One region of the Rhizobium sp. LjRoot254 genome, then DNA from elsewhere that is predicted to be linked to it. Evidence: riboswitches for the same ligand, from Rfam matches in the RefSeq annotation. Region 1 holds a riboswitch; the other holds the start of a gene.

The links. A riboswitch is a leader RNA that binds a small molecule or an ion and turns the genes downstream of it on or off. The one in region 1 is predicted to bind S-adenosylmethionine.
Region 2: another riboswitch for S-adenosylmethionine. It lies ahead of metA (homoserine O-acetyltransferase MetA); the one in region 1 lies ahead of ACSQ26_RS00680 (O-succinylhomoserine sulfhydrylase).

Annotation. Positions count from the first base shown of each region.
Region 1 is NZ_CAXUSM020000001.1:125,252-137,112, forward strand. It holds gene ACSQ26_RS00655 (efflux RND transporter permease subunit) at 1-1,294, shown strand, start outside; gene ACSQ26_RS00660 (Crp/Fnr family transcriptional regulator) at 1,545-2,138, shown strand; tRNA gene ACSQ26_RS00665 (tRNA-Gly) at 2,151-2,224, opposite strand; gene ACSQ26_RS00670 (ion transporter) at 2,422-3,210, shown strand; gene ACSQ26_RS00675 (2'-deoxycytidine 5'-triphosphate deaminase) at 3,214-4,308, opposite strand; SAM riboswitch at 4,381-4,459, shown strand; gene ACSQ26_RS00680 (O-succinylhomoserine sulfhydrylase) at 4,507-5,691, shown strand; gene ACSQ26_RS00685 (IlvD/Edd family dehydratase) at 5,967-7,751, shown strand; gene ACSQ26_RS00690 (UdgX family uracil-DNA binding protein) at 7,839-8,510, shown strand; gene ACSQ26_RS00695 (helix-turn-helix domain-containing protein) at 8,582-8,833, opposite strand; tRNA gene ACSQ26_RS00700 (tRNA-His) at 9,057-9,133, opposite strand; gene ACSQ26_RS00705 (phasin family protein) at 9,338-9,799, opposite strand; gene ACSQ26_RS00710 (PAS domain S-box protein) at 10,023-11,861, shown strand, end outside.
Region 2 is NZ_CAXUSM020000001.1:5,190,332-5,202,192, reverse strand. It holds gene ACSQ26_RS25675 (hypothetical protein) at 1-512, shown strand, start outside; gene ACSQ26_RS25670 (dodecin) at 601-810, shown strand; gene ACSQ26_RS25665 (YciI family protein) at 912-1,292, shown strand; gene ACSQ26_RS25660 (hypothetical protein) at 1,388-1,564, shown strand; gene ACSQ26_RS25655 (CopG family ribbon-helix-helix protein) at 1,668-1,961, opposite strand; gene ubiG (bifunctional 2-polyprenyl-6-hydroxyphenol methylase/3-demethylubiquinol 3-O-methyltransferase UbiG) at 2,019-2,762, opposite strand; gene ACSQ26_RS25645 (vWA domain-containing protein) at 2,814-3,998, opposite strand; gene metA (homoserine O-acetyltransferase MetA) at 4,008-4,949, opposite strand; SAM riboswitch at 4,995-5,072, opposite strand; gene ACSQ26_RS25635 (AAA family ATPase) at 5,149-5,991, opposite strand; gene ACSQ26_RS25630 (hypothetical protein) at 6,103-6,357, opposite strand; gene ACSQ26_RS25625 (HpcH/HpaI aldolase/citrate lyase family protein) at 6,478-7,383, shown strand; gene ACSQ26_RS25620 (DUF1737 domain-containing protein) at 7,380-7,586, shown strand; gene ACSQ26_RS25615 (N-acetyltransferase family protein) at 7,793-8,344, opposite strand; gene ACSQ26_RS25610 (Bax inhibitor-1/YccA family protein) at 8,417-9,154, opposite strand; gene ACSQ26_RS25605 (ABC transporter permease) at 9,364-11,861, opposite strand, start outside.

The DNA of each region.
Region 1 (11,861 bases):
CCTGACCTCGTCCAATGCCAAGGATCTGGACGCTGCCGCGGCGCGCCTGGAGGCGGATCTGCGCAAGCAGAAGGAACTGCTCAACGTCGGCGTTGAAGGCGCTCTGCCTCGCTCGGAAATCCAGATCAGGCCGGACCCGGTTCGCATGGCGCGACTTGGTATCACCACCGCACAGGTGTCCGAGCTGGTCCGTGTCGCCACGATCGGCGACATCGATCAGGCGCTTTCGAAGGTCTCTCTCGACGACCGCATGATCCCGGTACGGGTCCAGCTCGATCTCACGGTTCGTCGCAGCCTGGCCGAGATCAAGGCGCTCAAGATTCCGACGAATACGGGCGCCAGCGTGCCTCTGGCCTCGGTCGCCGATGTCAATTACTCCGAGGGCCCGAGCATGATCAAGCGTTACGACCGCAATCGCGTCGTGACGTTGGGTGCCAGCCTGCCGACGGGTGTGGCGCTTGATCAGGCCATGGCCGCGTTCAACAAGTCCGTCAAGGATGTGAAGCTTCCGCCGACGGTGCAGCAACTGGAGAGCGGCGACACAAAGATCCAGGGCGAAATGATCCAGGGCTTCGTGACCGCCATGATCCTCGGGATCATGCTGGTCTTCGCTGTGCTGATCCTTCTGTTCAAGGACGTGCTGCAGCCGATCACCATCATCTTCTCGCTGTTCCTGGCGACCGGCGGCGTCGCGATCGCATTGATCATCACCAACAATGCGATGTCCATGCCCGTCATGATCGGCATGCTGATGCTGATGGGTATCGTGGCGAAGAATGCGATCCTGCTCGTCGACTTCGCGGTCGAGATGATGCATCGCGGCATGAAGCGGTCCGAAGCCATGGTGGAGGCGGGCCGCAAGCGTGCCCGTCCTATCATCATGACGTCAATCGCGATGTCGGCCGGTATGCTTCCCTCGGCGCTCGGTGTAGGCGAGGGTGGTGCCTTCCGCGCGCCGATGGCCATCGCCGTCATGGGTGGCATCCTGGTGTCGACAGTGCTGTCGCTGGTTGTCGTGCCTGCCTTCTTCCTGATCATGGACGACATTTCCCGCCTGCTTGGCTGGATCTTCGGCCGCATGATCGGCAAGAAGGAAGAGGAGATGGAGGTTCTCGAAAACGAGGAACTGACCCGGCTGCTCAACGAGAACAGCCGTACGATCTCCTCGCTCGAGGAACGCCTCCAGCGGATCGAAAGCGACAGGCCCGACACTGAAACGGCGCCGGCCGCAGCGAAAAGCCGCAGGGACTTTGCTGCCAATGACCGGGAGAGCAAGCCGCTCGCTGCGGAGTAAAGCTCTCCATTCCATGACAAAAGACACAAACCCGGCCATGTGCCGGGTTTTGCTTTTTTTCCCGAGAATATTTGCCCGGAATTGATCCAGATCAATTCGGTTGCCCGCGCTTGCTGTACTGTGGAGCATGCCGGAGCTGCCATCGGGAGACTATGGATTGCACAAGAGCCTGAAATTGAATGCGCGCGACCGGGACGTCCTGACCAGGTCGCGTTTGCTTGCCTCTCTCGATCCGCGGCTGCAGAGAAGGATGCTGGACAGCGCTGTGGTGACTGCCCATCCGAACCGGGAGATTCTGATCGAGATGGACTCGCGGCCGCAGGAGTTCTTCGTGGTTTTGAGTGGGCATGTCCGTCTCTACCGGCTCGAAAACGATCGCCGCGAGGCGGATATCGCGGTCTACGGCGCCGGCGATGTCTTTGCCGAATGCGCGATGTTCCTGGAGGAATGCTATCCGTTCCAGGTGCAGGCGGCGGAGGCGACAACGCTCGCCCGCTTCGATGGAGAGAAAATCCGGCCGATGCTCGTCGAGGAGCCCGCGCTCGCGCTGTCGCTGATGCGGATCATGGCGTTCCATGCGATGGATGCCCGTCTCAGCGTCGCCAACGACCGGCTGCACACCGCGCCGCAGCGCGTTGCCAAATACCTGTTGGAACTCTGGCATGCCCATGGCGGCCCCGGAAATGCCTTCAAGCTGCCGTTCCAGAAGAGCCTGCTCGCGGGTAAGCTGGGCCTCGCGCCGGAAGCGCTGTCACGCGCCTTCTCCATGCTCCGGAACGCCGGCGTTTCCATTCGCGGCCGCATGGTGCAGATCACCGATGCCGAGGCGCTGAAGAATTTCTGACGGGAAAGATGCTGGAGCGGGTGAGGGGAATCGAACCCCCGTATTCAGCTTGGGAAGCTGCTGCTCTACCATTGAGCTACACCCGCGCGGCCTTTCAAATCCGACACATTCGGTTCGCTGTCAAGGGTCTATCCGCGACAGGCGAAACACGCTCCGGCACGCGGCCTCATCGTGATCCCAGGGTATTTCGACCCGGCCCGACAAACATCGTCAAGATAGGTCTTCCTTCCCCACGGGCCGCTTTGCTAAGAGCGGGCGGTGAAATCAAAAGGGAAGGCGAGACATGGAGCGCTTGCAGGGCCTGATCGAGTCGCGCGTATTCGATCTCACCATAACGTGGCTGATTGTGATCAACGCCGTCACGCTTGGGCTGGAAACCTCGCCTTCTATTATGGCGAGGTACGGCGACCTGTTGCATCTGATCGATCATCTGCTGCTCGGCGTTTTCGTCGTCGAGTTGATGGCCAAGATCGTGATCTATAGGACTGCGTTCTTTCGAGATCCCTGGCGGGTGTTTGATTTTCTCGTCATCGGCATCTCGCTGCTTCCCGCCAGCGGCCCGCTCTCGATCCTGCGTGCGTTGCGCGTGTTGCGCGTCCTGCGGCTGGTTTCGATCATCCCTTCCATGCGGCGCGTCGTCGGAGGCCTGTTCCTGGCGCTGCCTTCGATGGGGTCGATCTTCCTGCTGCTGATGCTCGTCTTCTATGTCTTCTCCGTCATGGCGACAAAGCTCTATGGCGCGGATTTTCCGGTCTATTTCGGCAATATCGCCGCCTCCGCCTTCACGCTGTTCCAGGTCATGACGCTCGAAGGCTGGGCGGCCGAGATCGTGCGGCCGGTGATGGAGAGGCACCCGCAGGCGTGGCTGTTCTTCCTGCCCTTTATCCTGGCCACCTCGTTCACGGTGCTCAACCTGTTCATCGGTATCATCGTCTCGGCCATGCAGACTGAGCACGAGGCGGAGGTGAAGGAGGCACAGGCCGAGATGGAGGAGGACCAGGCCGAGATCCTGCGCGAGTTGCGCGAGATCCGGCATGAACTCGTCGAACTGCGCCGCTCAAAACATGGATAAGTTCTATTCGGTCGCGCCCCTGAAATGCTTGGAGAGCTTCAGGCCCTGTGCCTGGTAGTTCGAGCCGAGGCCCGAGCCGTAGAGCGCCTCGGGCATTTCATGCATGTGCTCGTAGACCAGCCGGCCGATGATCTGGCCGTGGTCGAGGATGAACGGCACGTCATGGCTGCGCACTTCGAGCACCGCCCGCGCGCCCGCGCCGCCTGCCTGGGCGTGGCCGAAACCGGGATCGAAGAAGCCGGCATAGTGCACGCGGAATTCACCCACCAGCGGATCGAAGGGCACCATTTCGGCAGCATAAAGCGGTGGAACATGCACCGCTTCGCGGGAGACGAGGATATAGAATTCATCCGGGTCGAGGATCAGCTCATTGCGGCCGCGGCTGTAGATCGGCTCCCAGAAATCGAAGATGTCATGGGCCGCCTTCACATCGACATCGATGACCGCCGAATGCCGCTTGCCGCGATAGCCGATCAGCCCCTCCGGGCCGGTGCCCTTGAGGTCGATCGACAGCGCGATCGAGGAACCTGATATGACAGGCTTTTCGCTCGCGACCAGCGTGTCTGACAGATGCAGCGCCAGCATCTCGTCTTCCCGCAGTAGAGACTGGCCGTTGCGGAAGCGAATCTGTGACAGACGCGAGCCGCGGCGGACCACGATCGGGAAGGTCTTTGGCGAGATTTCGAGATAGAGCGGACCTTTGTAACCCAGCGGTATCTGGTCGAACTCCTGGGAATAATCGGTGATCACCCGGGTGAAGATATCGAGCCGGCCGGTCGAGCTTTTCGGGTTGGTGGAGGCCGAGAGCGAGGCCGGCAGATCGAGGCTTTCGATGAGCGGCACGATATAGACGCAGCCGGTTTCCAGCACAGCCCCTTCCGAGAGATCGATCACATGCAGCTTGAGCCTGTCGAGCTTGTCGGCGACGCGCTTGGATGGCCCCGGCAGGAAGGACGCGCGCACGCGGAACGCGTTGGCGCCCAGCCGGAGATCGAGGCTTGCCGGCTGGATCTGGTCGGCGTCGAGCGGCTTTTCGGATATGAGCCGGCCTTCTTCGGACAATGTCCGGATTGCGCGGTCTGCAAGTATGCCTGCCATTTCATCTCCAAGGTTTTGCGGGACAATAGAAATCCGTTGCCGTTGACGCAAGAAGGCAGATGCGTTAAGCCCGATTTGTCCCGTGGTGATTTGGCCGGCCGGCTTGCAGCCACGTTAAACAAGTAGCTAAAAAGGCCGGGTTCGTTGGAAACCGGCCTGCTTTTTGCGGCCGGTTTTTTGATGTCTGAAGGTGATAACATGAGCAAGAACTGGCGGCCGGCAACCAAACTCGTCCACGGCGGCACATTGCGTTCGCAATATGGGGAGACTTCCGAAGCGATCTTCCTGACGCAGGGTTTTGTCTACGAAAATTCGGCCGCGGCCGAAGCCCGTTTCAAGGGCGAGACGGACGGCTTCATCTATGCGCGTTACGGCAGCCCCACCAACGACATGTTCGAAAAGCGCATGTGCCTGCTGGAAGGCGCGGAAGATGCCCGCGCCACAGCCTCCGGCATGGCGGCCGTCACCGCCGCGATCCTTTGCCAGTTGAAGGCGGGCGACCACATCGTCGCTGCCCGTGCACTCTTCGGTTCCTGCCGCTGGGTGGTCGAGACGCTGGCGCCGAAATACGGCATCGAATGTACGCTGATCGACGGCAAGGATCTCGTCAACTGGGAAAAGGCGATCCGCCCGACGACCAAGGTGTTCTTCCTGGAGAGCCCGACCAATCCGACACTTGAAGTGGTCGATCTCGAAGGCGTCGCCAGGCTCGCCAACCAAGTCGGCGCCAAGGTCGTGGTCGACAATGTCTTCGCCACGCCGCTGTTCCAGAAGCCGCTCGAACTCGGCGCCCATATCGTCGTCTATTCCGCCACCAAGCATATCGACGGCCAGGGTCGCTGCCTTGGCGGCGTGGTGCTGTCCGACAAGGAATGGATCGACGCCAACCTGCACGATTATTTCCGCCATTCCGGCCCGGCCATGTCGCCGTTCAATGCCTGGGTCCTTCTCAAGGGGCTGGAGACGATGGCGCTACGCGTCAAGCAGCAGACGGAGAACGCGACCAAGGTGGCGGATTTTCTCGCCAACCACAATGCGGTCGCCAAGGTCATCTATCCCGGCCGCAAGGATCACCCGCAGGCTGACATCATTGCGCGCCAGATGACCGGCGGCTCGACGCTCGTCGCTTTCGAGCTGAAGGGCGGCAAGAATGCTGCCTTTGCGGTGCAGGATGGGCTCGATGTCGTCATGATTTCCAACAATCTCGGTGATGCGAAGAGCCTGATCACGCATCCGGCCACGACGACGCACAAGAACCTCACCGAAGATGCGCGCGTCGAACTGGGCATCTCGCCGGGACTGCTGCGGCTCTCGGCCGGGATCGAGGATGCGGATGACCTGATCGAGGATTTCGATCGGGCGTTGAGCAAGGTCGGGAAATAAGACAAAGTTGGTGGGTTGGGCTTCACCCTTCACCAACTTCGGCCAAGGGTTCACTACGTTCACCCGGCCTTCGTATCCTCTCCCGCAAGGGGAGAGGTAAACCTGCGGCGGCGCCTGCCTTCAAGCGAAGGCGGCAAGTGTGGCACCCTACCTCTCCCCTTGCGGGAGAGGATAGCAAGCCTGCATGAGACCGCAGGTCGAAGGCATAGGCGCGCTTGGTGAGGGGTGAAGCGCCAAGCGCAGGCTTATGACACGCGACGCGTGGGAGGAATACCATGTCCGACGAATCCAATCCAAAGCGCCGCCTGCGTTCGCAGGATTGGTTCGACAACCCCGACTACATCGACATGACGGCGCTTTATCTCGAGCGCTTCATGAACCAAGGCATTACCCCCGAGGAATTGCGTTCCGGCAAGCCGATTATCGGCATCGCGCAGTCGGGCAGCGATATCAATCCGTGCAATCGCCATCATATCGAACTGGCGAAGCGGGTCCGCGACGGCATCCGCGATGCGGGCGGCATCGCCATCGAATTCCCCACGCATCCGTTGTTCGAGAATTGCAAGCGGCCGACAGCGGCGCTCGATCGCAATCTCGCCTATCTCGGCCTGGTGGAAGTGCTCTACGGCTATCCGATCGATGGCGTCGTGCTGACGACCGGCTGCGACAAGACCACGCCCTCGGCGCTGATGGCGGCCTCGACCGTCGATATCCCGGCGATCGTGCTCTCGGGCGGTCCGATGCTGGATGGCTGGCACGACGGCAAGCTGGCTGGTTCCGGCATGGCCATGTGGCAATCGCGGCGGCGCTATGCGGCAGGCGAGATCGACAAGGAAGAATTCATGGAGGCGGTCCTCGATTCCGCACCTTCCATCGGCCATTGCAACACGATGGGCACGGCCTCGACCATGAATGCGTTGGCCGAGGCGCTCGGCATGTCGCTGACCGGCTGCGGCAATATCCCGGCAGCCTATCGCGAGCGTGGCCAGATGGCCTATCGCACCGGACGCCGTGCCGTCGAGATCGTGCTCGAGGATCTCAAGCCGTCCGACATCCTGACGCGTGACGCCTTCCTCAATGCCATCCGCACCAATTCGGCGATCGGTGGATCGACGAATGCCCAGCCGCATCTGGCCGCGATGGCCAAGCATGCCGGCGTCGAGCTCTATCCCGAGGACTGGCAGGTGCACGGCTTCGATATTCCGCTGCTGGCGAATGTCCAGCCGGCGGGTGCCTATCTCGGCGAGCGCTATCATCGCGCCGGCGGCACGCCCGCCGTGATGTGGGAACTGCTGCAGAACGGCAAGCTGAACGGCGACTGTCGCACCGTCACGGGCAGGACGATGGCTGAGAATCTCGAGGGTCGTGAAGCCAAAGACCGCGAGGTCATCTATCCCTATGCGGCGCCGATGATGGAGCGCGCAGGCTTCCTCGTGCTCAAGGGCAATCTCTTCGACTATGCGATCATGAAGATGAGCGTGGTCTCGGATGATTTCCGCCGCCGCTACCTGCAGGAACCCGGCCACGAAGGCGTGTTCGAAGGCAAATGCGTGGTGTTCGACGGTTCGGAGGATTACCACAAGCGCATCAATGATCCGGCGCTCGGCATCGACGAGAAGACGATCCTGGTCATTCGCGGCGCCGGTCCCATAGGCTGGCCGGGTTCGGCCGAGGTGGTCAACATGCAGCCGCCGGATCATCTCCTGAAACGCGGCATCAAGAGCCTGCCGACGATCGGCGACGGCCGCCAGTCCGGCACATCCGACAGCCCGTCGATCCTCAATGCCTCGCCGGAAAGCGCGGCCGGCGGCGGGCTTGCCTGGCTCCGGACCGGTGATGTCATCCGCATCGATTTCAACCACGGCCGCTGCGACATGCTGGTGGATGACGCCGAGATCGAGCGCCGCAAGGGCGACGGCATTCCCGGCGTTCCGCCCGATGCCACGCCCTGGCAGCGCATCTACCGCAAGACGGTCAATTCGCTCGCCGAGGGCGCCACGCTCGAAGGTGCGACGGAATTCCGGCAGATCGCCAAGAACCCGCCCAGGCATAACCACTAGCCGTCCATTTATATCGCGAATGAGCTGGAAAGCTGCAACGCCTTGCCTCGCCGTGCGTTTTTGCACGGACATGCAAGGAAATTGGACATGCAGGATCTCACCCATGCCCACGACGAAAGGGCCGCACGCCGACCCGGCCGGACATCCGGGCTCATCGAACCGGTCGAACATTTCAAGACGATAGGGCAGGCGCGGCGTGCGGCAGCGGTCTGCACGCGCTGCGACCTCTACAAATACGCAACGCAGACGGTGTTCGGCGAGGGCCCGCGGTCAGCCGAAGTGATGTTCGTAGGCGAACAGCCGGGCGACAAGGAGGACCTGGCGGGCAAGCCATTCATCGGGCCAGCCGGGCAGTTGCTCGATGAGCTACTCGAGGAGACCGGTATCGACCGGAATCGCTACTATGTCACCAACGCCGTCAAGCACTTCAAGTATGTGCCCAAGGGCAAGCGCAGGCTGCATCAGCGGCCGAATGCGGGCGAGATCGAGTGTTGCCGCTGGTGGCTCCGCATTGAACGGGACTTGATCAAGCCGAAAATGATCGTGGCATTGGGGGCGACTGCCGCCCAGGCCGTGACAGGTTCGGGTACAGGCATTCTGAAACGGCGCGGCAGGATCGAAACCCTCGAAGACGGCACGCATGTCTTCATCACGATTCACCCGTCAGCGGTTCTGCGTGCCGGTGATCCGGAGGCACGGGCGGAAGCAAGACAGGATTTCATGAGGGATTTGCAGGCGCTTGCCCGGCTTCTTGGATAGAGCCTACATTCAACAATGCGCGGCTCTGGAATGCAGGCGGCCGGCCCAGCAGGGTCGGCCGCTGGGAATGGTCAAGCCTGGGCTTCGAGAAGACTGGTCACAGACAATTGCAGCGCCGGGGCAATGCGCTTCAGGTGCTGCATGTCGATCTCGATGCCGTCTTCGATGCGGACAATTTCCGCGCTCGTAAGGCCGCATGTCACGGCCAGGTCTTCGATGCTGTATCCAGCGGCCTGGCGGCTCGTTCTGACACGGTTTGCCACAAGCGACACGTCGATAATGGCGTTTTCGGATTGATCCAGATGATTGAGTGAAATGTTCATATAAGGTCCTTCGTATTCTATCTGTCGAAACCGGCAGATCCCCAATGCTCAATTCTGCCCTCTTTTGGACACACATCTATTATGCTGCGTGTGCGAAGAGAGCAAGAGCGGATAGGTAGTGTTTTGTTAAGAATTGCCGCAGGTGCGAACGGTTCGCAAACTCTGGGCATACTCGCCGCAAGAGCCGAATATCATGAAGTTTTCAAGCTGAAACTTTGGTGAATGGTACGGTTGGGGGGTCTCGAACCTCCGACCTCAGGAGCCACAATCCTGCGCTCTAACCAACTGAGCTACAACCGCATATCCACTGGAACGCTCTTAGCATTCTTGGGCGTGACATACGAGGGGTAAGATTTTTTTTCAAGCCCCTCGGCCGCTTTTTTCAACTTGAGGCAATTTATAGCGCGGGCATGGCTGTCGGTCTGTGCCGCAGGGAACAGAAAGGCCGGGCATAGCCCGGCCTCATACGCTTCACAGGGGACGCGTTACTGATATGCGATGTAATCAGGCGCTCATCTTGAAGGCCGACATGGCCTTCTCGGCGGCATCCTTGCCCGGCTTGGCGACGTTCTCTGCAACCTTCTTGGAGGTTTCCGAGAGTGCCTTGACCTGCTCGACAGCGGCTTCGGCCTGCTTGCGGAAGAAGGAGGTCTGCAGTTCGAAGAATTCGGAGACCGACTTCACGCCGAGCAGCGATTCGAGATGGGCGAGCGAGGTCTCGGTGTTGGTGCGGAACATGCCGATGGCGGACATGCCGAGTTCGACGGTGCCGGCCTGGGCGCTCTGCAGCGTGGCTTCAACGGTCTTGCTGGCTTCCTCGGTAACTTCCTTCACCTTGGCAAGGCTTTCCTTGGTCTTGGAAGAGCTCTTCTCGGCGAAGTCGCGGAAGGTGTCGGAGAACTTCGACGGGTCGAAGGCGGAGAGGGAGAATACGTCGTCGGAAGCGGTTTTCTTCGCGAATGCCATGTGGAATGCTCCTTGGAATGGGTTGACCGGTTTTTCCGGGTAGTCTCTATTCGATGATCGTCATATAGCATCGATTATTGTGCATTGCAACATAATTCCGCAACGCAGCAAAGTTAACCCTTTCATGCAATTCCCGCATGGCACTGTGGACCCTTCGCCGCAGAGGAGATATTAATGAAGAGTTAACATCGCGTTTACCAAGTTTTGCGTTCCAAGGTCCGCCATGCCGCAGGTTCAATACCCATTCATAGATGTCGCCGTGCACCCGGCGGTGCGCGCCCGCTTTGCCGCGGGTGAGGCGATCGCGCTGTTTTCGCGGGACATGAAAGACGTGCTCTGGGCCAATGGCGAGGGCGCCCGCCTGTTCGGCCATCGCGCCATTTACGATCTTATCGACAGCGGACCGGATCGCGGCGGCGTGGCCTATCGCCAGTTGACGGCGACCGCCGCCCAACTGGTCACCGTCGGCGACAAGCGTGGTTTCGTGATGCGTATCGCGAGCGGCTTCAGCACATCGGCGATGCAGGCGGAAGTCAGTCTGGAGGCCATCGGCGATCAGTTGCTGGTGATGTTCTCGTCGCCGGTTTCCGGTGGCACGGCACAGCATCTCAAGGGCATGCTTCAGGGCTTCGACGATCCCGACACCCACATGGCCGTGCTCGATCGCGACGGCGAGGTTCTACAGGCATCCCAGGGTTTCAGCTCGATCGGCATCATGCAGGATACGGCGCGGGCGCTGATCGCGGCAGCCAGTCGCAGTGCCGATGGCCTGATCAAGCGGCCGGTGCCCTCTGGCTCGGGTTATCTTCCGGCCGCGATCGGCAAGCTGTCCGATGATCTCTATCTGCTGTTCTGTGTCGAGACGTCTCTTGGCCGGATGGATGCACCGGATGACGAGGTCGAGGACGACTCAGCATTATCGGACGCCTCGGAACTGCGTAACGAAACGCCAGCCCTCGTGGCGGCTGCCGCGCAACTGGACGACGGCGTGCCGGCGCAAGCCGAAACGGATGTTGCCGCATCCGAAGTTGTGGATAGCGGTGATACCGACATCGGCGAGAACGATCTGCCATCGGTTGCCGCCGAGGATGTCATCGAGCCGGTCGCCGATGAGGTTCATGCCGCTGCTCTGCTCGACGCCGAACAAGCGCTCGATATCCCTTCGCAGAATACCGCAGACGAGGTCTATGAGGGCGAGGCTCCGGAGGATATCGCCGATCTTGCCGCCATCGATGGTGCCGATGAAGACCAGATCGAAGCGGCTTCCGCTATGGAAACCGTGACCGATCCGCAAATCCTTGAGCACGCCGCCGATACCGAGCAGGCGTTCAGCGAGCCCCTGGATGCCGGGACGACCGAAGACGCCGTTGCAGATGCCGAAATTGACGTGGCCGCTGACGCGTCCGCAGAAGTGTCTGCCGAAGAGAACGAAGACACGGACAAGGAATTCCTCTCGCCGGAATTGACCGGCGATATCGCCGAAGCGTCTGACGCGCACGTCGACACGCCAGAGGACATCGCAGAGACACCGGCCTCAAAGGCTGAAGCGGCTGAACAGGATGCTGTCGCGCTTGAAGAAGCAACCGGCGAAATCGAATCGCCGGAACTCGTTGCAGATATCGCCGAAGCGTCCGACGAGCCAGCCGAGGCGCCGGAAGATTTTGTCGAGGTGGCATCCGTCACGCAACCTAAAGACGCTCCAGAGCCGATTCCGGCAGATGCTGGCTTCGCGTTCGATCCCGGCAGCCGGCCGGTTCGCTTCGTCTGGAAGCTCGATGCGAATGGCAGTTTCGCCGAGGTCTCGGATGAATTCGCGCGCACCGTCGGTCCCCGCTCCGGTGATATCAACGGCCAGTCGTTCCGCGATCTCGCGGCACTCTTCGATCTCGATTCCGACAACGAGATTGCCGGCCTGCTCGACCGCCGCGATACCTGGTCGGGCCGTACGATCAAATGGCCGGTCGAGGGCACGAATCTCGTCGTGCCGGTGGATCTCGCCGCACTTCCCACCTATTCGCGCAATCGTGAATTCGACGGTTTCCGTGGCTTCGGGATCATTCGC
Region 2 (11,861 bases), 5.1 Mb from region 1:
CAGGAGCGCTGGCGAGATCGGCAGCCCGCATCGGACGCCGCCCGGACTGGAAAGCGCTCTATGCCGATGCTTCCAACGAGGCGAACTTCCGGAGCTGGCTCAAGCTCGTATTGGGCGAAGAGGGCAGGCACATCCAGAAGGAAGGTTATGCCACCAGCGACGTGAAATCCGTGATCGGCTTCAAGACATACCGCTTTCTGGCGCTCACCACGGAATTCGACAAGTGGAACAATATCGGCCGCAAGGCCAGGACCTATGATGAACTCTCACGCTTCGCCGACGAGCATACGATCACCAGGCGCATCCTCCGGATGGAGACGCTGAACGGCGATATCTACGACATGCTGCAATCGGTCGGCGCCAAGGTGACGATGGAGGACATCGAGACGATCGGCAAGACCAACGTCTCCGTCCACCGCAAATACGACACCTATTACGACGACGAGACCTACAAGCTCGTCGCCGATCGCGACCGGTTCATCATCGACCGGTATGGATACAAGATGTTCTGAAGCGGCGGTGCCGTTTGACATCGATCGAGAATTGCCTGATCGTGATCGCCGGCCGCGGCCCATGGCCCGACCGGCCAGGGAGGCTAGCATGTCCAATCATGTCTACAAGAAAGTGGAACTCGTCGGCAGTTCCAAGACCTCGGTGACCGACGCGATCGAAACCGCGATTTCGCGCGCCTCGAAAACCATGAGAAACCTCGACTGGTTCGAAGTCGACCAGATCAGGGGACATATCAAGAATGGTTCGGTGGAGCATTACCAGGTGTCGATGAAGGTCGGTTTCCGGATCGACGACTGACGACTGGCCTGCCGACGCCCCGACGAGAACCTATCCGGCGCGTGGTCGCCTGCGGGCGATTGCGTGCGCAATGCAATCTTGCCGATCGAGGGAAATCACATATGTATTACGCAATCCTCGCCTATCACCTCGAAGGCGTCGTCGAATCCTGGACAGCCGAGGAAGACGCCGCGCTGATGACCGACCTGCTCGCGGTGAATGATCGCCTCGTCAAGGCAAAGCATCTCGGCCCGGCCGCGCGGCTTGGACCCACCAACGGCGCCGTGACACTGCGAGGCCCAGGCGCCGGCGTGGTCATCGACGGCCCCTTCGCCGAAACCAAGGAACAGCTCCTCGGCCTCTACGTCGTGGATTTCCCTGATATCGAGGCAGCCATTGCCGCCGCCCGCGACCTCCGCCGCGCCAATCCATCAGCGGTCTATGAGATCAGACCGATTTCGCTTTATCTGCCGGGCGCGCCGCTGGAGCAGGGTGGGGAATAGTCTCAAGCTATACGGCCCTCGGAGCCAACGCTTGCGCACAGACCTCAGAGCGAGCATTCTTGGCGCGGGCATTATGCCAATTTCGGGAGCGTGCGATGAACTTCGAACAACGGCCTACTCCATCCACGGCGATCGTTGAACGAGATGGCGGGTGGGTTGTTGTCACTCAGAACATGGACGGAAAGGACAGACAGGAACGGTTCTTTCACGGTCGCGCCGAAGCCAACGCCTTCTGGCTGAAGGAATTGGCAAGGACAAAGGCAGCGAATTAGGAGCAAGCTACCTCTGCAGTCCCTTGATCATCCATGACCAAGGCACAGGGATAGCCTGCCGAAAGGGCAATCCCGCAGAGCGCGCGCGAGAGAACTCTGAGTTTCATGACCGCTTTGCGAGAATGATATCCGGCTCCAGCATCGGCAGTTCGTTCTCAGTCCCCCAGGACTTCATCCACTCGATAACCTTGTCGCCCGAGACGAACACGCCCTCCTCGGACTCTTTCAACGCCTCATCGATAGCGCCTGAATAGTCCATTTCTTCGTCGATGTAGCGGGTAAGTGCTTCACTGACGAGTTCGGCCTCATTGACGTTGCGGCTCTCGGCCAAGCGTTCCAAGCTAGCCTTCAGCCCGGAAGGGATGCTCACCGAATGCATTTCCGCCTTGCTCGCCATGCTTAGTCCTCGCGCTGTTCACCGGCATTCTAGGGCGACTTCCAATGCCGTCAATAGCTACGCCCGTTCAGCCACGATCATGTAGTTCACATCCATGTCTTTCGAAAGGTTCCACTGATTGCTCAGCGGGTTGAAGAACACGCCCGTGCGATCGGTCACCACCATGCCGGAGGCCACCAGCGGCGCCTCGAGCTCTTCCGGGCGCACAAGCTTGTCATATTGATGCGTACCGCGCGGCAGCCAGCGCAGGATGTTTTCGGCCGCGACGATGGCGAGCGCCGCAGCCTTGAACGTGCGGTTGATCGTGGCGACGAACATCAGGCCGCCGGGCTTCACCATCGAGGCGCAGGTTTCCATGAAGAAGGCCACGTCGGAGACATGCTCGACCACTTCCATATTGAGCACGATGTCGAATTTCTCGCCGTCGGCGGCCAGCGCTTCGGCAGTGACGGCCCGGTAATCGACCACCGCGCCGGATTGCCCGGCATGGGTTTTCGCGATGCCGATATTCTTCTCCGACGCATCGGCACCCAGCACATTGGCGCCCATCCGCGACACGGGTTCGGACAACAGCCCGCCGCCGCAGCCGATATCGAGCACGCGCAGGCCTTCGAGCGGCTTGTGCGACTTCGGATCGCGGCTGAACTGCCGGCAGGCGCGGTCGCGGATATATTGCAGCCGCACCGGGTTGAACTTGTGCAGCGGCTTGAACTTGCCCGTCGGGTCCCACCACTCCGCCGCCATGGCGGAGAAACGATCGACTTGCTCCTGGTCGATGGTTGTCTTTGCCGCTTCGCTCATGATCGTGCTCCGAAATACTGAACTCACAGAAGCTATATAGGGCGACGACCCCTATCGCGACAATTCTTTTGCCGCAGCCTCCAGCCCGCCGAGCGTCAGCGGATACATCTTGCCGGCAAAAAGCTGGCGGACGATGCCGATCGATTGCGTATAGCCCCAATGTTTCTCCGCCACGGGATTGAGCCACACGCTCTTGCGGAAATGCCCGGTGATCAGGTTGAGCCAGGCCGCTCCCGCCTGGCTGTTCCAGTGCTCCACGGAACCGCCCGGCATTGTGATCTCATAAGGGCTCATCGAGGCGTCGCCGGCGAAGATCACCTTGTAGTCCGGCCCATAGGTGCGGATCACATCCACTGTGTCGATCATCGACGACCGCCGGCGGTGATTGTCCTTCCACACGCCCTCATAGAGGCAATTGTGGAAATAGAAATATTCGAGCTGCCGGAATTCCGATTTTGCCGCCGAGAACAGCTCTTCCGCCACCTTCAGGTGATCGTCCATCGAGCCTCCGATATCAAAGAACATCAACAGCTTGACCCGGTTCTTGCGCTCCGGCCGCGTCTTGACATCGAGCCAGCCGTGCTCGGCGGTCGAGCGGATCGTGTCGTCGAGATCGAGTTCTTCGTCGGCACCATCGCGCACCCAGCGGCGCAGACGTTTCAGTGCCACCTTGATGTTGCGGGTGCCGAGTTCGACGGAATCGTCGAGATTCCTGAAGGCGCGCTCGTCCCACACCTTCACCGCGCGGCGGTGGCGCGATTCCTGCTGCCCGATCCGCACGTCTTCGGGATTATAGCCCCCGGCACCGAACGGCGAGGTGCCGCCGGTGCCGATCCATTTCGAACCACCCTGATGCCGGCCCTTCTGCTCCTCGAGCCGCTGCTTCAGCGCCTCCATCAGCTTGTCGAAACCGCCAAGGCTTTCCACCAATCGCTTCTCTTCGTCGGTCAGGTGCTTGTCCGCCAGCCGCCGCAGCCATTCCTCGGGAATGTCATTCACATCGACCGCCGCCGTGCCGGCTACCGCCTCGACGCCCTTGAAATAATGCGCGAAAACCTGGTCGAACCGATCGATGAACCGCTCGTCCTTCACCAGCGCCGCGCGCGACAGGAAGTAGAAGGCCTCGACATCATAGTCGGCTATATGCGCATCCATCCCCTCGAGCAGCGAAAGATACTCCCGAAGCGTGACCGGGACTTTCGCTGCCTTGAGTTCGAGGAAGAAGGGGATGAACACTGGCTTGTCTTACGCCTCCTCAAGCACCTTGGCCCGAATCCCCACCTGGCTCAGATCGAATTCCGTCGTCTGGTAGACCTGGTTGATCCAGTTGCCGAACAGGAGATGCGCGTGGCTGCGCCAGCGGTTGAGTGGCGGCTGGGTCGGATCGTTATGGGTGAAATAGTTGGCGGGCATCTTGATCGGGATGCCGGCCGACTGGTCGCGGAAATACTCATCGGCCAGCGAGGTCGAGTCATATTCCACGTGATTGAACATGTAGAGCCGGTTGCCCTTCTTCTCAGCCACAAGGCACAGCCCGGCGTCGGGGGAGGTCATCAGTGCCTCAAGGCCCGAGGACGGATCGATGTCCTTCTGCACAACCTCGGTCCAGCGGGATACCGGAACCGCGAAATCATCGGAGAAACCAAGCAGATAGGGCGAGGACGGATTGAGATTACGATGCTGGTACACGCCGAACGCCTTCTCCGGCAGGATATATTTCGGCACCTTGTGGAAGTGATAGATCGCCGCCATCGCGCCCCAGCAGATGTTGAGCGTCGAATGGACATTGGTCTCGGTCCAGTCGAGGATCGCCTTCATCTCGTCCCAGTAGGTCACGTCCTCGTAATCGAGCATCTCGACCGGCGCGCCGGTGATGATGAAACCGTCGAACTTGCGGTGCTTGATCTCGTCCCACGTGTTGTAGAACGACAGCAGATGATCCTCCGACGTGTTCTTCGACTTGTGCCCGCCGACGCGGACCAGCGACAGTTCGACCTGCAGCGGCGAGGCGCCGACAAGGCGCGCCATCTGGACCTCGGTCTTGATCTTGTTGGGCATCAGGTTGAGCAGGCCGATCTGCAGCGGGCGGATATCCTGCCTGATCGCGGCGGAATCCGTCATTACGGACACGCCCTCGGCAACAAGCGTCTGGAACGCGGGCAGCTGGTCGGGAATCTTGATAGGCATTCGGGGCACTCCAATACGCCGGCGATCAAACAATCGCTGACGGTCCCCGAGTTCCGGTGGCCCTATTTAGCGATTTGTTTAACGTGGCTGCAAGCCGGCCGGCAAATCACCACGGTTTCTCTCATATACCGGGTGATGCACATTTTCAATCGGATAGAAGACAGGCGATTTGGCGGGCGCAGCCACGGGGATCTGCGCCCTATCGCATCTCGCGCCGGGCCATGAAGGCCAGCCGTTCGAAGAGATGGACATCCTGTTCGTTCTTGAGCAGTGCGCCATGCAGTTTCGGCAGCGCGTTCTTGTCGCTTGCCGCAAGTGTCTCCGGCTCGACATCGTCGGCGACGAGCAGGCAGATCCAGTCGAGCGCCTCCGAGGTCGAGGGTTTTTTCTTGAGCCCCGGCATGTCGCGGATTTCGAAAAACCGCGTCAGCGCTTCGGAGAGCAGCCGCTTCTTGATACCGGGATAGTGGACCTCGACGATACGAGCAAGCGTATCGACGTCGGGAAAGCGGATATAGTGGAAGAAGCAGCGGCGCAGGAATGCGTCCGGCAGTTCCTTCTCGTTGTTCGAAGTGATGATGACGATCGGGCGCGTCGCCGCGCGGATCGTCTCGTCGGTCTCGTAGACGTGGAACTCCATGCGGTCGAGTTCCTGCAACAGGTCGTTGGGGAATTCGATATCGGCCTTGTCGATCTCGTCTATCAGCAGCACCACTTTCTTATGCGCTTCGAACGCATGCCAGAGCTTGCCCTTGCGGATGTAGTTCTTGATGTCATGCACCCTGATGTCGCCGAGCTGGCTGTCGCGCAGCCGCGACACGGCGTCATATTCGTAAAGACCCTGCTGTGCCCTCGTCGTGGATTTCACATTCCATTCGATGAGTTCGAGCCCGAGGCTCTGCGCGATCTGACGCGCCAGTTCGGTCTTGCCGGTTCCCGGCTCGCCCTTGACCAGCAGCGGCCGCTCAAGCTGGATCGCGGCATTGACCGCGATCATCAGGTCCTTCTCGGCGATGTAATCTTCGGTACCCGTGAACTGCATGTCGGCACTCAATCAATATGTTCGTCGAACAAACCCGAAATCCGGGCAACAAAAAAGGCGGAACGAATTGTCCGCCTTCCCATGGCCAAGGCAAAGAGCCCGGCCGATGTATCACATGTCGATAATCGTGCCCTTGCCGTCGTTCCACACGCGCACCGGACGGCCGTCCTGTGTGCGATGAGTGCGGGCATAGGCGCGCACCGGTTCACGCTCATGGCCGGCAAGCAGCGAGGAGAGCCACTGGCCGAAAAGCAGCACGGATACCGCACCGGCGATCGCAATACCGATCGACGCCGTAAACAGCGCGACGATGGCGACCAGCGTCAGGCCCGCGAGCGTGAGGAAAAACGAACGAATGCTTCTCATGGATTTCACCATTCCTTTAATGGCAATGTGGGGCAGAAGCCCGAGAATTGCAAGAGGTTCGACGTATCAGTAATCTCACATATTCTTGAAAGCCGGCTTAAATCGGGCCATAGAGAGGCCATGAGCATGATTTTCGACCACCACCCGCAGCACCTGCGCCGTTCCGTTCTTTGCCTGCCAGCCTCCAACCAGCGCGCCATCGACAAGCTCGCGGAGCTTGATTGCGATGCGGTGATTCTCGATCTCGAGGACGCCGTGGCCGAGGAAAAGAAGGAGGAGGCGCGCGCCAATATCCGGGCTTTCTTCAAGGCCGGGGATAAAGCCGATCGCGAAATCATCATCCGGATAAACCAGGCTTCCTCGGCGCATTACGACACGGACATGGCCCTGGTGCTTGAATGCGAGCCCGACGCCGTGCTGCTGCCCAAGGTGCGGGCGCAGGACGATATTCTCGATGCCGCGGTCTTCCTCTCGGAAAACAATGCGCCGGAGACGATCCGCCTCTGGGCGATGATGGAAACGCCGCTGGCGATCCTGAATGCCGGGCCGATCGCCGAGGCCGGCCGGACGGCGGGCGGCAGGCTCGATTGCCTTGTCATGGGTCTCAATGACCTGCGCAACGACACCCGTATTCCCTTCGATCCGGCGCGCACCTATCTCCTGCACTGGCTGATGCAGGTGGTGCTGGCCGCCCGCGCCTTCGGGCTGACGGTGATCGATTCGGTGTCGAATGATTTCAAGGATCTGGCGCAATTCGAGGCGGAATGCATACAGGGCCGCGCCATGGGCTTCGATGGCAAGATGTTGATCCACCCGGCGCAGATCGACGCCCCGAACCGAATCTTCCAGCCCTCTCCGGAGGAACTGGCGGAAGCCGCGGCGATCATAGCCGCCTTCTCCGCGCCCGAGGCGCAGGGCAAGAACGCCATCAACATCGCCGGCCGCATGGTCGAGCGACTGCATTTCGAACAGGCCGGACGGATCGCCGCCCACGCCCGGATGATCAAGGCAAGGAAAAAGATATGAAAGTCTACCGCTTCCTCACCGGCCCCGACGACAACGCCTTCTGCCATCGCGTGACCGCAAACCTCAACAAGGGCTGGGAACTGCACGGCGCGCCGTCGCTGACCTTCAACAGTGTCACCGGCCAGGTCATCTGCGGCCAGGCGATCGTGAAGGACGTGCCGGGGAAGGATTATGATCCTGATATGAAGCTGGGCGAGCAGTAGGTTCAGAAAGACCCCGCCCCAAACCCCGCCCCACAAGGGGGAGGGGCTTAACTTGCCGCACCGCAACGCCCCGCTCAACGCCGAGCCTGAGGCACTCACTTCGCTGCAACCTTATGGGCGCAAGTTTGAGACGCTATAGGCGCCGCGGGTTGGCCCCTCCCCCTTGTGGGGAGGGGTTTCGGGGCGGGGTCTTCTTACTGAATTGATTAAGTAACCTTCCTCAACCCCGGCTCCTCGGTCGGAATCGTATCCACGCCCTCGCCGAGTTCGATCTGCATCAGCACCGTGTCGATCCACTGGCCGAACTTGAAGCCGCTCGCCGGCAGCCGACCGACATGCTTGAAGCCTGCCTTCTCGTGCACCGCGATCGAGGCCGGGGCAGCTCCGCCGATGACGGCGATCATCTGCCGGATCCCGAGGCTCGCGGTGGCGCTCATAAGCGCATCGAGCAGCGTGCCGCCGACGCCCAGCCCGCGCGAATCCGACGCGACATAGATCGAATCCTCCGCGAGATACCGGTAGGCCGGCCGCGTCCGGAAGGGCGAGGCATAAGCATAGCCCAGCACCTTGCCACTGCCGTCCTCGGCGATGATGTAAGGATAGTTTTGTCCGGTGATGGCGGCGAACCGCGATGCCATCTCCTCGTCGGAAGGTGGCTCCAGCTCATAGGTCGCGACGTTGGTCAGCACGGATTCGCGGTAGATTTCACTGATGATTGGCAAGTCGGCGGGAACGGCATCGCGGATGCGTATTTTCATGGCGGCTCTCAAGTTCGGACACAAAAAAGGGCGACCCGGAGGCCGCCCTGATATCCTTAGCAGAAACCGTTGCTATTCGCGATTGCCCATGAAGCGCAGCATGAACAGGAACAGGTTGATGAAGTCCATATAGAGGCTCAGCGCGCCCATGATGGCCTTCTTGCCGGCGGCTTCGAAGCCATCGCTTTCGAGGTACATTTCCTTGATCTTCTGGGTATCCCAGGCGGTCAGGCCGGCGAAGATCAGAACACCGATCACGGAGATCGCGAATTCAAGCGCCGAGGATGCCAGGAAGAAGTTGACCAGCGAGGCGATGATCAGGCCGAACAGGCCCATGACCAGAAACGAGCCCATGGCCGACAGGTCGCGCTTGGTCGTGTAACCGTAGAGCGAAAGGGCGGCAAAGGACGCGGCTGTCACGGCGAAGGTCTGTACAATCGAGGCATTGGTGTAGACCAGGAAGATGACCGACAGCGACAAGCCTACGAGTGCAGCATAGATCCAGAAGGTAAGCTGGGCCGTGAATACGCTCATTCTCTCAATTCCGAAGCTCAGGAAGAGCACCGGAGCGAGCGGAGCGAACAGGATCACCCACTTCAGCGGCGAGTTATAGAGAGTCGCTGCCACAGCTGGATTGCCGGTTGCCCATTCGGCGACGAAATAGGCGACGAGACCAGTCAGCGCCACACCCAATGCCATCAGGTTGTAAACCTTGAGCATATGGGCGCGAAGGCCCGCGTCGATATCTGCATCGGTGCGCACGCCGGCGGCGTTCACCGTGCGGGTTTGGAAGTCTCTGATGTCAGACATAGTTTCCTCTAACAAAGCTCCGTTTTGTTTTAAAAACACGGTGTCGGACCATAGGCCGTAAGAGCGGTCATTGCCCGTGCGCCGCTGGGAGCTTCAGCAAGCTACCGGTGAATATGGGGCCGCTTTCAATCCGAGGCAAGAGGCAAGTGATGACAAATGCGTCATCTTTTGCCTCCGGAGCCCCCAAATACGCGCAATGATCAGATCTTTCAGAGCTCCCTCAGCACCGGCGCCGCCTTCTGTCCCAGGATGGACCATGTTCCGAGAAGACCCGTACCGGCCGTCACCAGCAGTGCGAGGATCACTGTGGATGCCGCCGTGCCCGGCAGGAAGCTGAATGGCAGGTCCATGATCGCGATCATCACATACCAGGCAGCCGCCGTCGCTGCCGCGAGCGCGAAAACCGAGGCCGACAGGCCGAGCAGGAAATATTCGTAGAGATAGGCCCGCATCAGCATGGTCCGCTTGGCACCAAGTGTCTTCAGCACCACCGCATCGTGGATTCGCGCCCGGTTGCCGGCAGCAATCGCGCCGGCCAGAACCAGCACGGAGACAACGATGGCGATGGAGGCCGCCGCCCGAATCGCGACCGCCAGCTGCGCCACGATGTTGGAGGCAACATCCAGCGCATCCTTGACCCGCACGGAGGTGATGCCCGGAAAGGCATTGGTCACTTCCCGCATGACCTTGGCATCGGCCGAGACCGTCGCATTACCGTCAGTCAGCGTGGCGAGCCAGGCATGCGGCGCGCCCTTGAACGTGTTGGGCGAGAAGACCATGACGAAATTGATCGACATCGACCGCCATTCGACATTGCGAAAATTGGCGATCTTGGCCGTGATATTCCGCCCCAGCACGTTGACGGTCACCGTGTCGCCGATCTTAAGGCGGAGTTCCCCCGCCTCCTGGGCGGAGAAGGACACCAGCGGTTCACCGGAATAGTCTTTCGCCCACCATTGACCCTCGTTGATCGTCGCGTTGGTCGGCAGCGCCTCGGAATAGGTGATGCCGCGATCGCCCTGCAGCACCCAGCGGGCCGCGGGGTCGATGCTCCGCTTCTGCACATCCTCGCCGTTGAACTGCAAGATCCGGCCGCGCAGCATCGGCACTTCGACTATTTCGCCCTTCGGCGAGGTCGTTGCCAGCACGGACCGGAACCGGTCGAGATCGCGGCTCTGGATATCGACGAAGAAGAAGCTCGGCGCCTTCTCAGCCATCGCACCGGCCAGATTGCCGCGCAGATTGCCCTCGATCAGCGCAAGCGAGGCGAGCAGAGTCAGGCCGAGCCCGAGCGAGAGAATGACCGATGCCGTCAGCGCGCCGGGCCGATGGATATTGCCAATCGCAAGCCGGAGCGCCGGTGACGTGACCTTCGGCGCACGCCGGGCGATCAGCGCCACGCCGGCAGCCACCAGCCTGAGCACCACGAAGGCGCCAGCCGTCGCCAGGAGAAACACCAGCGCGATGAAGCGGTTCTCGGATGAGAACACAGCGAGCAGCGCGATCAGCAGGAAGGCAGCCGCGGCACTGAGGTAATACCGCCAAGGCACCATCCGCCAGCCGTCGTAGGATTGCGAACGGAAAAGCTCGGTCGCCCGGATGAGCCGCGAGCGGCCCAGCGGCAGGATCGAAAAGGCAACCGTCGTCAAGAGCCCGAACAGGGCCGCGATGCCCAATGCCGACGGATAGAGGTTGAGCCCGCGCGGCACCGGCACATAGCCTTCGAGGAAATAGCCCGCAATCGGCGTGATCGCGGCGCCTATGACCAGCCCCGCCAGAATCGCAATGGCCGCAATGGCGAGGATCTGGATCATGTAGATCATCACGATCAGATGCCCCGGCGCTCCGAGGCTCTTGAAGCTCGCGATCACCTGACGTTTGCTGTCGAGAAAGGCGCCCACAGCATTGGCCACGCCCACGCCGCCGGCGGCCAATGCGGCAAGGCCGACAAGCGTCAGGAATTCCGAGAAGCGCTCGATATTCTCCGACAGCGACGGCGCCGCGTTGCTCGAGCCGCGCACCGACCAGCCGGCCTCGGGGAACTTCGCTTCGGCTTCCTTGCGGATATCGCGACGCTCACGCGTGGGGTCGTCGAGCTTCACGCGGTAGAAATTATCGACCAGGCTGCCGATCTTGACCAGTCCGCTCCTGGTCAGCGCATCACGTGAAACCACCAGCCGTGGCGCGAAGGAAAACCCGTCCGACAACGCATCCGGCTCCGCGACAATCGTGCCGCGCACGGTCATCGCCATGTCGCCGAGCAGGATCGTGTCGCCCACCTTCACGCCGAGCCTGTCGAGGAGTAGCGGCTGGGCGACGGCGCCGAACGTGCCGTCCTTCTCAGCCAGCAGGTCCTGCAGCGGCTGGCCGGGCTCGGAGGTAAACGTGCCGTAAAGCGGATAGGCGCCATCCACCGCCTTGAGTTCGGTGAGCGCTTGGGCGGATTTATCGCCGCTGCGCACCATCGAGCGCAGATTGGTGGAAAGCTGCACCTTGCCGAGGCTCTTGATATAGGCCAGTTCATCCACTGAAGCTTCGCGGTTCTTGAGCCCGAAGCGCAGGTCGCCGGCCAGAATCTCCTGCCCCTGAGCGTCGATTGCCGAAGTCATCGACCGGGCGACCGAATTTACGCCCGCGATCGCGGCGGTGCCAAGCAGGATGCACAGCATGAAAATGTAAAAGCCCCGCAAGCCGCCGCGCATTTCAC